2 regions of the Mesorhizobium sp. M1406 genome follow, and region 1 is predicted to be linked to the other one. Evidence: predicted binding sites of a transcription regulator. Region 1 holds the regulator's gene; the other holds the start of a gene.
The links. Region 1 encodes LexA, which represses DNA repair genes until DNA is damaged. Its sites were predicted from a motif close to TGTTCNNNNTGTGTTCNG; they were not measured.
Positions count from the first base shown of each region.

Region 2: a site for LexA is predicted at 2,714-2,731, ahead of NKH03_RS33440 (ImuA family protein). Genes of this name have one in related genera too.

Region 1 covers NZ_JAMYKW010000015.1:41,016-45,512, reverse strand. The annotation lists gene NKH03_RS15215 (ComEC/Rec2 family competence protein) at 1-2,292, shown strand, start outside; gene lexA (transcriptional repressor LexA) at 2,289-3,041, opposite strand; gene kynU (kynureninase) at 3,485-4,497, opposite strand, start outside.
Region 2 covers NZ_JAMYKW010000111.1:792-5,288, forward strand. The annotation lists gene NKH03_RS33415 (HpcH/HpaI aldolase/citrate lyase family protein) at 1-337, shown strand, start outside; gene NKH03_RS33420 (DUF1737 domain-containing protein) at 382-588, shown strand; gene NKH03_RS33425 (hypothetical protein) at 575-1,261, opposite strand; gene NKH03_RS33430 (TetR/AcrR family transcriptional regulator) at 1,432-2,079, shown strand; gene NKH03_RS33435 (metallopeptidase family protein) at 2,150-2,572, opposite strand; gene NKH03_RS33440 (ImuA family protein) at 2,755-3,816, shown strand; gene NKH03_RS33445 (DUF6504 family protein) at 3,758-4,497, shown strand, end outside.

The DNA.
Region 1 (4,497 bases):
GAAGCCAGCAGGATCGTGCGCGTGCGCCGGCAAATCGGCCGGATTTCGCTGCCGCGCCTGCGCCATGGCGTGACCATGGCGGCGGGCCTGGAACTCGACCGAGGCGTGGCCTTCCTGCTGGTGCCGGTCTGCCTGGCGAGCGGGGCGATCGGCTATTTTTCGCTGGCGGCGGAACCTGGCTTCGCAAAGCCTGTCGCAGTTGTCATCTTGGCGGGGCTGTTTGCGCTGGTCTCGCGTTCCTGGCCGAAAACCCATCTGTGCTTCATGGCGGCACTTTTGTGCGCGTTCGGCCTGCTCGCCGCAAAGGTCGAGACATGGCGGGCGGGAACGCAGATGCTGGGCTCGGAAATCTCGACGCAAGTGACCGGCCGCGTCGTTTCGCTCGACCGGATGGAGAGCGGTCGTATCCGGCTGACCATCGACGTCACATCGACCGCAAGGCCGAAACTGCGCTATGCGCCGGAGCGGGTGCGACTTTCGGCGCGAAAGATCCCGGCGGACGTGATCGCCGGCTCCCTGATCACTGGATATGCCAAGCTGTTGCCGCCGACCGGGCCTGTGCGGCCGGACAGCTACGACTTCTCCTTCGACAGCTATTTCGCCGGCATCGGCGGCAGCGGGTTCTTTCTCGGCAATCCAAAACTTGTCGTCACCGATGACGGCGACATGCCGCTATCGGACCGCCTTTCCTCGGGGATAGAAAAAGCCCGTGAAGCGATTGCCGACCACATCAGGGGCAGCGTCGGTGGCGCCGAGGGCGAGATCGCGGCGGCGCTGATCGTCGGCGTGCGCGCCGGCATTCCCGATGACATCAACGAAGCGATGCGGCGTACCGGCATCTACCACATCATCTCCATTTCCGGACTGCATATGGCGCTCGTCGCCGGCACCATCATGGGGCTGCTGCGCGGCGCCTTCGCCTTGTTTCCGGACTTTTCCGCGCGTCGTCCGGTCAAGAAATACGCCGCCGTCGCGGCACTGTTCTCGATCGCCGCCTATCTCGTCATCTCAGGCATCGTCGTCGCCGCCGAGCGCAGCTTCATAATGCTGGCAGTGATGCTGATTGCCGTGCTGTTCGATCGGGCGGCACTCACCATGCGCAATCTAGCAGTTTCAGCGATCGCCGTCATCGTGGTGTCGCCGCATGAAGTGGTCGGCCCGAGTTTCCAGATGTCCTTCGCCGCAACCGCGGCGCTGGTCGGCGCCTATGCCGGCTGGTCGGAGCATCGTGCGGGAAAGACGAGACCACCGCCGCCAAAGCGGTCGCTGCCTGGTTTCCTGACGCGAAAATTCCTGCTGGCGGCAGGCGGCCTTTCCATGACTTCCATCATCGCCGGCGGCGCCACGGCGCTGTTTGCCATCTGGCATTTTCAGCGTGTGTCGCCGCTCAGCCTGTTCGCCAATCTGGCGATCATGCCGATCGTATCACTGGTCGTCATGCCTTTCGCAGTCCTCAGCGCACTGGCGATGCCATTCGGCGCCGACGGCCCCTTTCTTTATGTAATGGGCAAAGGCCTGACGGCGATGATCGCAATGTCCGGATGGATTTCCGAGCGTTCGCCAGTCGACGCAATCGGCTTGATTTCGCGGCAGTCTGTCCTCCTGGTGGCGATTGCCCTTGTCATCGCGACGATGGCGACGACATGGCTGCGGCTGGCAGCTCTTCCTTTCGCGCTTGCCGGCCTGCTGACGGTCTCGGACACGCGCGCACCCGACGTGCTGATCTCGGAGGACGCAAGGCTGGTCGCGTTGCCGATCGGCGGCGGCGAACTCGCGGTCAGCCGGGCCAGGCCGAACGAATTCACCGTCGACAACTGGAAGCGTGCGCTGACATCCGAAAGCATCATCGTGCCGGAGGTGTTCGACGAAGGCGACGGTCAATTCGACGTCGCGGATGCGGCTGAAATGCCGCCGGGAGCACCGTTCTATTGCACTTCAGGCGTTTGCGTCGCCAGGCATCCGTCCGGCGCGTTCATTGCCTATGTCGAGGACCGAAAAGACACCTGGAAAGCCTGTGGTTTCGCCGACCTGATCGTCATCAATGACGCGACGGCCTATGACGCCTGTCACAACCCGCTGGTTCTCGTTATCACCAAACGGCAACTGGCCCGCAAAGGCAGTGCTGCCGTCTTCTTCGATCGCCAATCGGCGACCGCGCCGGCGACAATCAGCTTCGCCGTGGACAGGCCATATCGGCCCTGGCACGCGCAACGCAAGTTTTCACGCGAGGCGAGGGGACTGCCGCCCTTCAAGAGACCCGAGAAGCCAGTCGTTGAACCGCAGCTGCCTTAGTAGCGGCGGATCAGGCCAACGAGCTTGCCCTGCACCTTGACCCTGTCTGGCCCGAAAATACGGGTTTCATAGGCCGGATTGGCGGCTTCGAGAGCAATCGAGGCGCCCTTGCGGCGGAACCGCTTCAGCGTCGCTTCCTCTTCATCCACCAGCGCCACGATGATCTCGCCAGGGCTCGCCGTATCGGCATTGCGGATGATGACGGTGTCGCCGTCGAAGATGCCGGCCTCGATCATCGAGTCGCCCTTGACCTCCAGCGCATAGTGCTCGCCGCCCATGATCATGTCTGGCGGCACCGAGATCGAATGCGTCTGGTGCTGGATGGCATCGATCGGCACACCGGCGGCGATGCGCCCCATCACGGGGATCGACACGGCGGCGACCACGTCGTCGTCATTGCCTGCTGAAGACATCCGCGAAGACGCTGGCCTGATCTGCCGGCCAAGGCCGCCCTGGCCGAGACTGGCCTGACCAAGACTGCCCTGGATGACGCTTGGAGAAAACTTCTTTGCCGCGTTGAGGCCGGGTGCGATCGAGTCCGGCAGCCGCAGCACTTCCAGCGCGCGTGCCCGGTTGGGCAGCCGGCGAATGAAGCCGCGCTCTTCCAGTGCCGTGATCAAACGATGAATCCCGGATTTGGAGGCAAGGTCGAGCGCCTCCTTCATCTCGTCGAAGGATGGCGGAATGCCGCTTTCCTTCAGGCGTTCATGGATGAACATCAGCAGTTCGTGTTGCTTGCGCGTCAGCATGGCGGCCCCCAGGTACCTGAAACCAGAATCGGAAAAACAAACCCAGAACAAACACTATCTGTTCCAGTTGTGTTCCGCAACTGTTTAAAGTTTAATGAATTTATTAAGGGGGTCGAAATTATTGGCGCTCGCCAGCGGGCCTCGTCGACGACTGTATGCCGTCACAATGCGCTTGCCGGCATTGAAATTGTTATGGTTAATGGGCTGTGGCCCACCTTGGCTCAAGCCTGGCATGAGCTGCCCATGGATCCGCGACGGGCGCATTTCCAGCTTTCCGGGCGTTCGTTTGCCGTGAACGAAACGAAGCCAAAATGCCAACCTTGGTTAATCTATTGCAGCCTGCGCTGGCTACCAGCGGCGAACGCATTCGCGAGCCGAAAAATTCGTCCTCCGTCATCCGACCTGGGGGCAAGACGCGACGACAGATCGTCGGGACGGCCGCGTCAGGTTACGGCCTCCTTGACGGCGAAACGCTGGTCCTTCCATGCACTCGTGCGCAGAATGTCTTCCAGCACCTCGACCGCCAGCCACACGTCCTTGTAGCCGACATAGAGCGGCGTAAATCCGAAACGGATGGCTGACGGCGCGCGGAAGTCACCGATCACGCCGCGCTCGATCAGCGCCCGCATGATTTGATAGCCCTGATCGTGAAGGAACGACACCTGGCTGCCGCGCTTGGTCGCATCTCGGGTGCTCTCCAGCGTGAGACCATAGGCGCCGCACTTCGCTTCGACGAGCTGGATGAACAGTTCGGTCAGCGCGACGCTTTTCTTTCGCAATGCCGCCATGTCGACGTCGTTCCAGATGGCGAGCGCACCTTTGAGCGCCCGCATCGACAGGACCGGCTGCGTGCCGCACAGAAAGCGGCGGATACCGGTGCCGGCAACATAACCCCGTTCGAAGGCAAAGGGCCTCGCATGCCCCCACCAGCCGCTGAGTGGCTGGCTGATCTCGCCGTGGTGGCGCTGGGCGGCATAGATGAAGGCTGGCGCGCCCGGACCGCCGTTGAGGTATTTGTAGGTGCAGCCGACAGCGAAATCAGCATTTGCATGATCGAGCTCGACCGGCAGAGCGCCCGCGGTGTGGCAGAGATCCCAGACGATCAGCGCTCCGGCCGCATGGGCCTTGCGCGTCAGCGCCGTCATGTCGCGCAGTTCACCGGATTTGTAATTGACGTGGTTGACCAGCACCACCGCGACGCTTTCGTCGATCAGCTCCTCGATGGTTGGCGCGTCGACGCCCGCGAGGCGCAGCAAGGCGCCATCCCGGGTCGAGGCCACGCCTTCGGCGATGTACAGGTCGGTGGGAAAACTGTCACCCTCGGCGACGATGGCCAACCGGCCGGGCCGCATCTCCATCGCCGCATGCAACACCTTGTAGATGTTGGTCGACGTCGTGTCGCAGACGACGGTCTGGCCGGCCGCGGCTCCGATCAGGCGTCCAAGCTGATCGCCGA
Region 2 (4,497 bases), on a different contig from region 1:
GATGCTGTTGGCCGCGCGCGCCGGCGGCATCGACATGCTCGACGGCGTCTCCAACGATTTCCGCGACCTCGACGCTTTCGCCCGTGAGTGCACGGAAGCCGCGGCCATGGGGTTCGACGGCAAATCGCTTATCCACCCGGCCCAGATCGAAGCCGCCAATCGGGCCTTTGCACCGTCGCCCGAGGCGGTGGCCGAGGCGCGCTCGGTGAAAGAGGCCTTCGAGCTTTCCGAAAATGCCGGCAAAGGTGTGATTGCGCTGAACGGAAGGATGGTCGAGCGGCTGCACCTGGCGCAGGCCGAAAAACTGCTGGCGAAGGCAGCGGCCATCGACGCATGATATCAGCCCTATGCTTGCGGGCTACTCACGACAGGAATCACCCTATGAAACTCTACCGCTTTCTGACCGGCCCGGACGACGCCAGCTTCTGCCACAAGGTAACGGCGGCGCTGAACAAGGGCTGGCACCTGTTCGGCTCGCCGACCTATGCTTACGATAAGAAGGCCAAGACGATGCGCTGCGGCCAAGCCGTCGTGAAGGATATCGATGGACAGGAATACGGGCCGGACACCAAGCTCAGCGACTGGTAGTCGGCGCTCGCATCCACAGCCACCCGGCCAGCCAGGCAATCGCCGCCGCAAGCGTCACCAAGCCCAGGTCAAGAGCCAACTCCGGCACGAACGCACGGAGCGCGATAGGCACCGCGCCAATGAAATAGAGAGCGAGTGGAATGCGCGGCACGCCTCTTGCAACGACAAGAGAGATTACAAACGCGAGCGTCCCAAGCAGAAAAAGAACTGAACTGACGACCAGAGCCAGCCCGAGAGGCCCGGCGCGCAGGTCGATGATGGTTGTCGGCGGAAGTTTCGAAAATACGAGATTGATCACCACTTCCACGCCGACCAAACTTGCCAATGCCACGAAGTTGACGACAAACGCGATCATGCCGAACAGGCCCGCGCGCCGGCCAAATGCAAGAAACAGGCCTACGACAAGTCCAAGCGCCAAGATCTCGGCGACTGGCGCCAGAAGTTGCGTCAGATCGGTGGTCGCGATGAGCGAGCTGCGTTTAGCCGCGTTGACCAGAAGAATAAGCGCGCTTCCCACCCCGGCGACGGAAGCGAGCCGATAGAGCGTAGCGCTGGGCACAGCCGCGCTCGACCGGACAGTCGTGGAATTCTCCTCGTGCCGAGGTCCTTCGGCTGGCCTCTGAAGCGAAATGAGCGATTGCGGACGGCGGGGTTCGGCGGTTGTGGCGAGCATGGTCGTCTCCTCATCTGGGAAAACGGCGGCCGCGAAGACCGCGGGCCTGTTCCGATCCCATCTGTAATCGTTGCTTACATTCTCTTGCCGGAATTGTAAACGGTGATTACATAAATTGCGGAATCATGCTACGGACGCGTGAAGCAGTTCTACCGAACGAAGGGAACGAGATGGCAGAAGCCAAGACGCCTCGCCGCGCCAGCTACCACCATGGCAATTTGCGGGACACGCTGATCGATGCTGCAATTCAACTTGTCGAGGAAGGCGGCCCCGACAATGTGAGCGTGCGCGAAGCCGCAAAGCGGGCCGGCGTTTCCCCCGGCGCACCCTTCCGGCATTTTCAGTCGAAAACAGCGCTGCTGACCGCGGTCGCCGAACAGGCCATGAGCCGGCTGACAGAGGCCGTCGCCAATGCACTTTCAGAAATCGACAGCGCGGATCCCGTCATGGCCTTCGAAGCAATCGGACAAGGCTATCTGGAATGGGCGATTGCCAATCCCACGCATTTCCAGATCATCAGTTCCCGAACGCTGATTGATTTCGACGGGTCGGACAGTCTTCGGGGTCAGAATGAAGCCATTCGCCGGAAGATGATCGACCTGCTGACCCAGGCGCAACAACAGGGTCGATTGGCTGCGAACACGGACTTCGATCATCTGGTTCTTGCCGCTCGTGCATTTGTCTATGGGTTGGCACGAATGGTGGTTGATGGTCATTTTCCGCTGTGGCATCCGTCCGAGGCGCCATCGCTCGCCGTGCGCAAGGCGCTGCATCTTTTCATCAGCCGGATGACCAACCTGCCTGAATCGAAATCTTAGAGGCCTTTGCCGCCGCTGGGTTCTGGACCGACTCGAGAGGAATGGACAGTTCACGCGGCGTAGGAACCAGTTACTCCGCCGCCTCTTCGATCTTCTCCATGTCGTCATCGGACAGCCCGAAATGGTGGCCGATCTCGTGGATCAGCACGTGGGTGACGATGTCGCCCAGCGTTTCTTCGTTCTCGGACCAGTAGTCGAGGATGGCGCGGCGATAGAGCGTGATGCGGTTCGGGCCTTCGCCGGTCTGCGGATTCCAGCGCTCGGCGATGCCGCGTCCCTCGAACAGCCCGAGCAGGTCGAAGGGCGTCTCCAGCGATAGATCGTCCATGATCTCGTCGGTCGGGAACTCGGCGATCTGGATGACGATCTCGCCGGTCAGCTTGCGAAAATCCTCCGGCAGATGGGCATACGCCTCCAGCGCCAGGAACTCCATTTCCTCCATCGAGGGCGAGAGTTCGTCGTGCCAGGTGCGGGTCTTGTAGATACGGGCCATGCTTTGTCCTTTGATCCCGGGCATATAGGCTTTCGCACCGGAATCGGCAAATGGACGGGCTGATGCGCCTGCATCATCAGGTGGAGAGGAATAAATTCCCCATGACTCCGCTTGACTCTTCCGGCCCCCTCTGGAATCTATAGGAACATAACAGGAACAATTGTGAGTGGAAGCTGACCGTCATGGCGATGACCGCCGTGGCGCGGGAGACTGTTTTTGCCCTGCGCCGCCAGATCGCGAAAATCGAGGGAACGCTGCCCGAGCGCCTGCGGGCGCCGGTTGGCGCGCCCCTTGATGCTGACGTCAGCACGGATGTCACGTCCAATACCGATCTCACTATCGTCCGGCGCGGCATTGCCGCGGCTTTGCCGGATGCGTTCCTGCCCACCGGCGTCGAGCGTCTCGATGCCGCTTTGAGTGGCGGCCTGCCGAAGGCAGCCCTGAGCGAAATCCATGGCACGCAAACCCGCGATGCCGGGGCCGTCGCCGGCTTCGCCCTGTCGCTCGCCAGCCTGATCCTCAAGCGGACGCCAGGGTTGCCGGTGCTGTGGATCGGCACCACGGAAATCTTCCGCGAAGCCGGCTTTCCCTATGCCAGGGGGCTTCATGCCTCGTTCGGCATCGAGCCGGAACAATTGCTGTTTTCCGAGGCGCCCAGACTTGTCGATGCGCTCTGGGTCGCCGAGGAAGCAGCCCGAATGACGGCGCTCGCGGCTGTCATTCTTGAAATCCGCGGCAATCCGCGGCGGCTGGACCTGACCGCGACGCGCCGGCTGCATGCAAGGGCGCAAGGTGCCGGCCGCCCGGTGTTCCTGCTGCGGCAGGCGGCCGAGCCCGAGCCGACGGCGGCCCCCGTCCGGCTCATCGTCGCCTCGGCGCCGGCAGCACCACGCGACACCATTGCCGGGCCGCTCGCCGGCTCGATCGGCCACCCGGCCTTCACCCTCACCATCGGCAAGAGCCGCACGGCCTTGCCTGGACAATTCACACTGGAGTGGAACCCCGATGAACGCGCATTCGACGAAAGAGCGGGCGACGAAAGAAGGGGCGAAGAGAGAGGCCGGGCAAAGAATCCTGTCTCTGTGGTTTCCCTATCTGGCAGTGGAAAGGATCCTGCGGCAGCGTCTGGGGCGGTCCTGGCGTTCCCGGCCGTCGGATCACCTGCCGCCATCTCACCCACCGCTGGTGATCAGCCATCGCGACCGCAACGCGCAGCGCATCTCGGCCCTCGACGAGCGGGCTGAGGCGCTGCACCTGAAGCGCGACATGGGCATTGCCGATGCGCGCGCCATGCATCCGTCGATCGACGTCGTCGAGGCCGATCCGGAGGCCGACCGCCGCCTGCTCGAAGGCCTTGCCGACTGGTGCGACCGTTACACCCCGCTGGTGGCGCTGGACGGGGCGGACGGCCTGTTCCTCGACGTCACCGGCTGCACCCATTTGTTCGGCGGCGAGCGCGCCATGCTGGACGACATCCTGTCGCGTTTCTTCCATCAGGGTTTTGACGTCCGCGCCGGGCTTGCCGCGACACCGGGAGCGGCCTGGGCGGCGGCACGGTTTGCCGGCGACCGCATCGTCGATGGCGGCGAGGAGGAAGCGCTGCTGGCACCCCTGCCGCTGGCCGCGCTGCGCATCGAGCCGGCGACCCGCGCCAGCCTGGAAAGCGTCGGCCTGCGCACGGCGGGCGCCGTCATGGCGGCACCGCGCGCGCCGCTCGCCCGCCGCTTCGGCGCCTTGCTGCTTTTGCGCCTCGACCAGGCGCTTGGCCGTCTCGACGAGGCGGTGTCACCGCGCCTTCCCGTCGCGCCGCTTTCGGTCGAACGCCATCTCGCCGAGCCCGTCACCCTGATCGAGGACATCGAACGGCTGGTGGGCATGCTGGCGACGACCTTGAAGATCGACCTCGAGCGTCGCGGCGAGGGCGC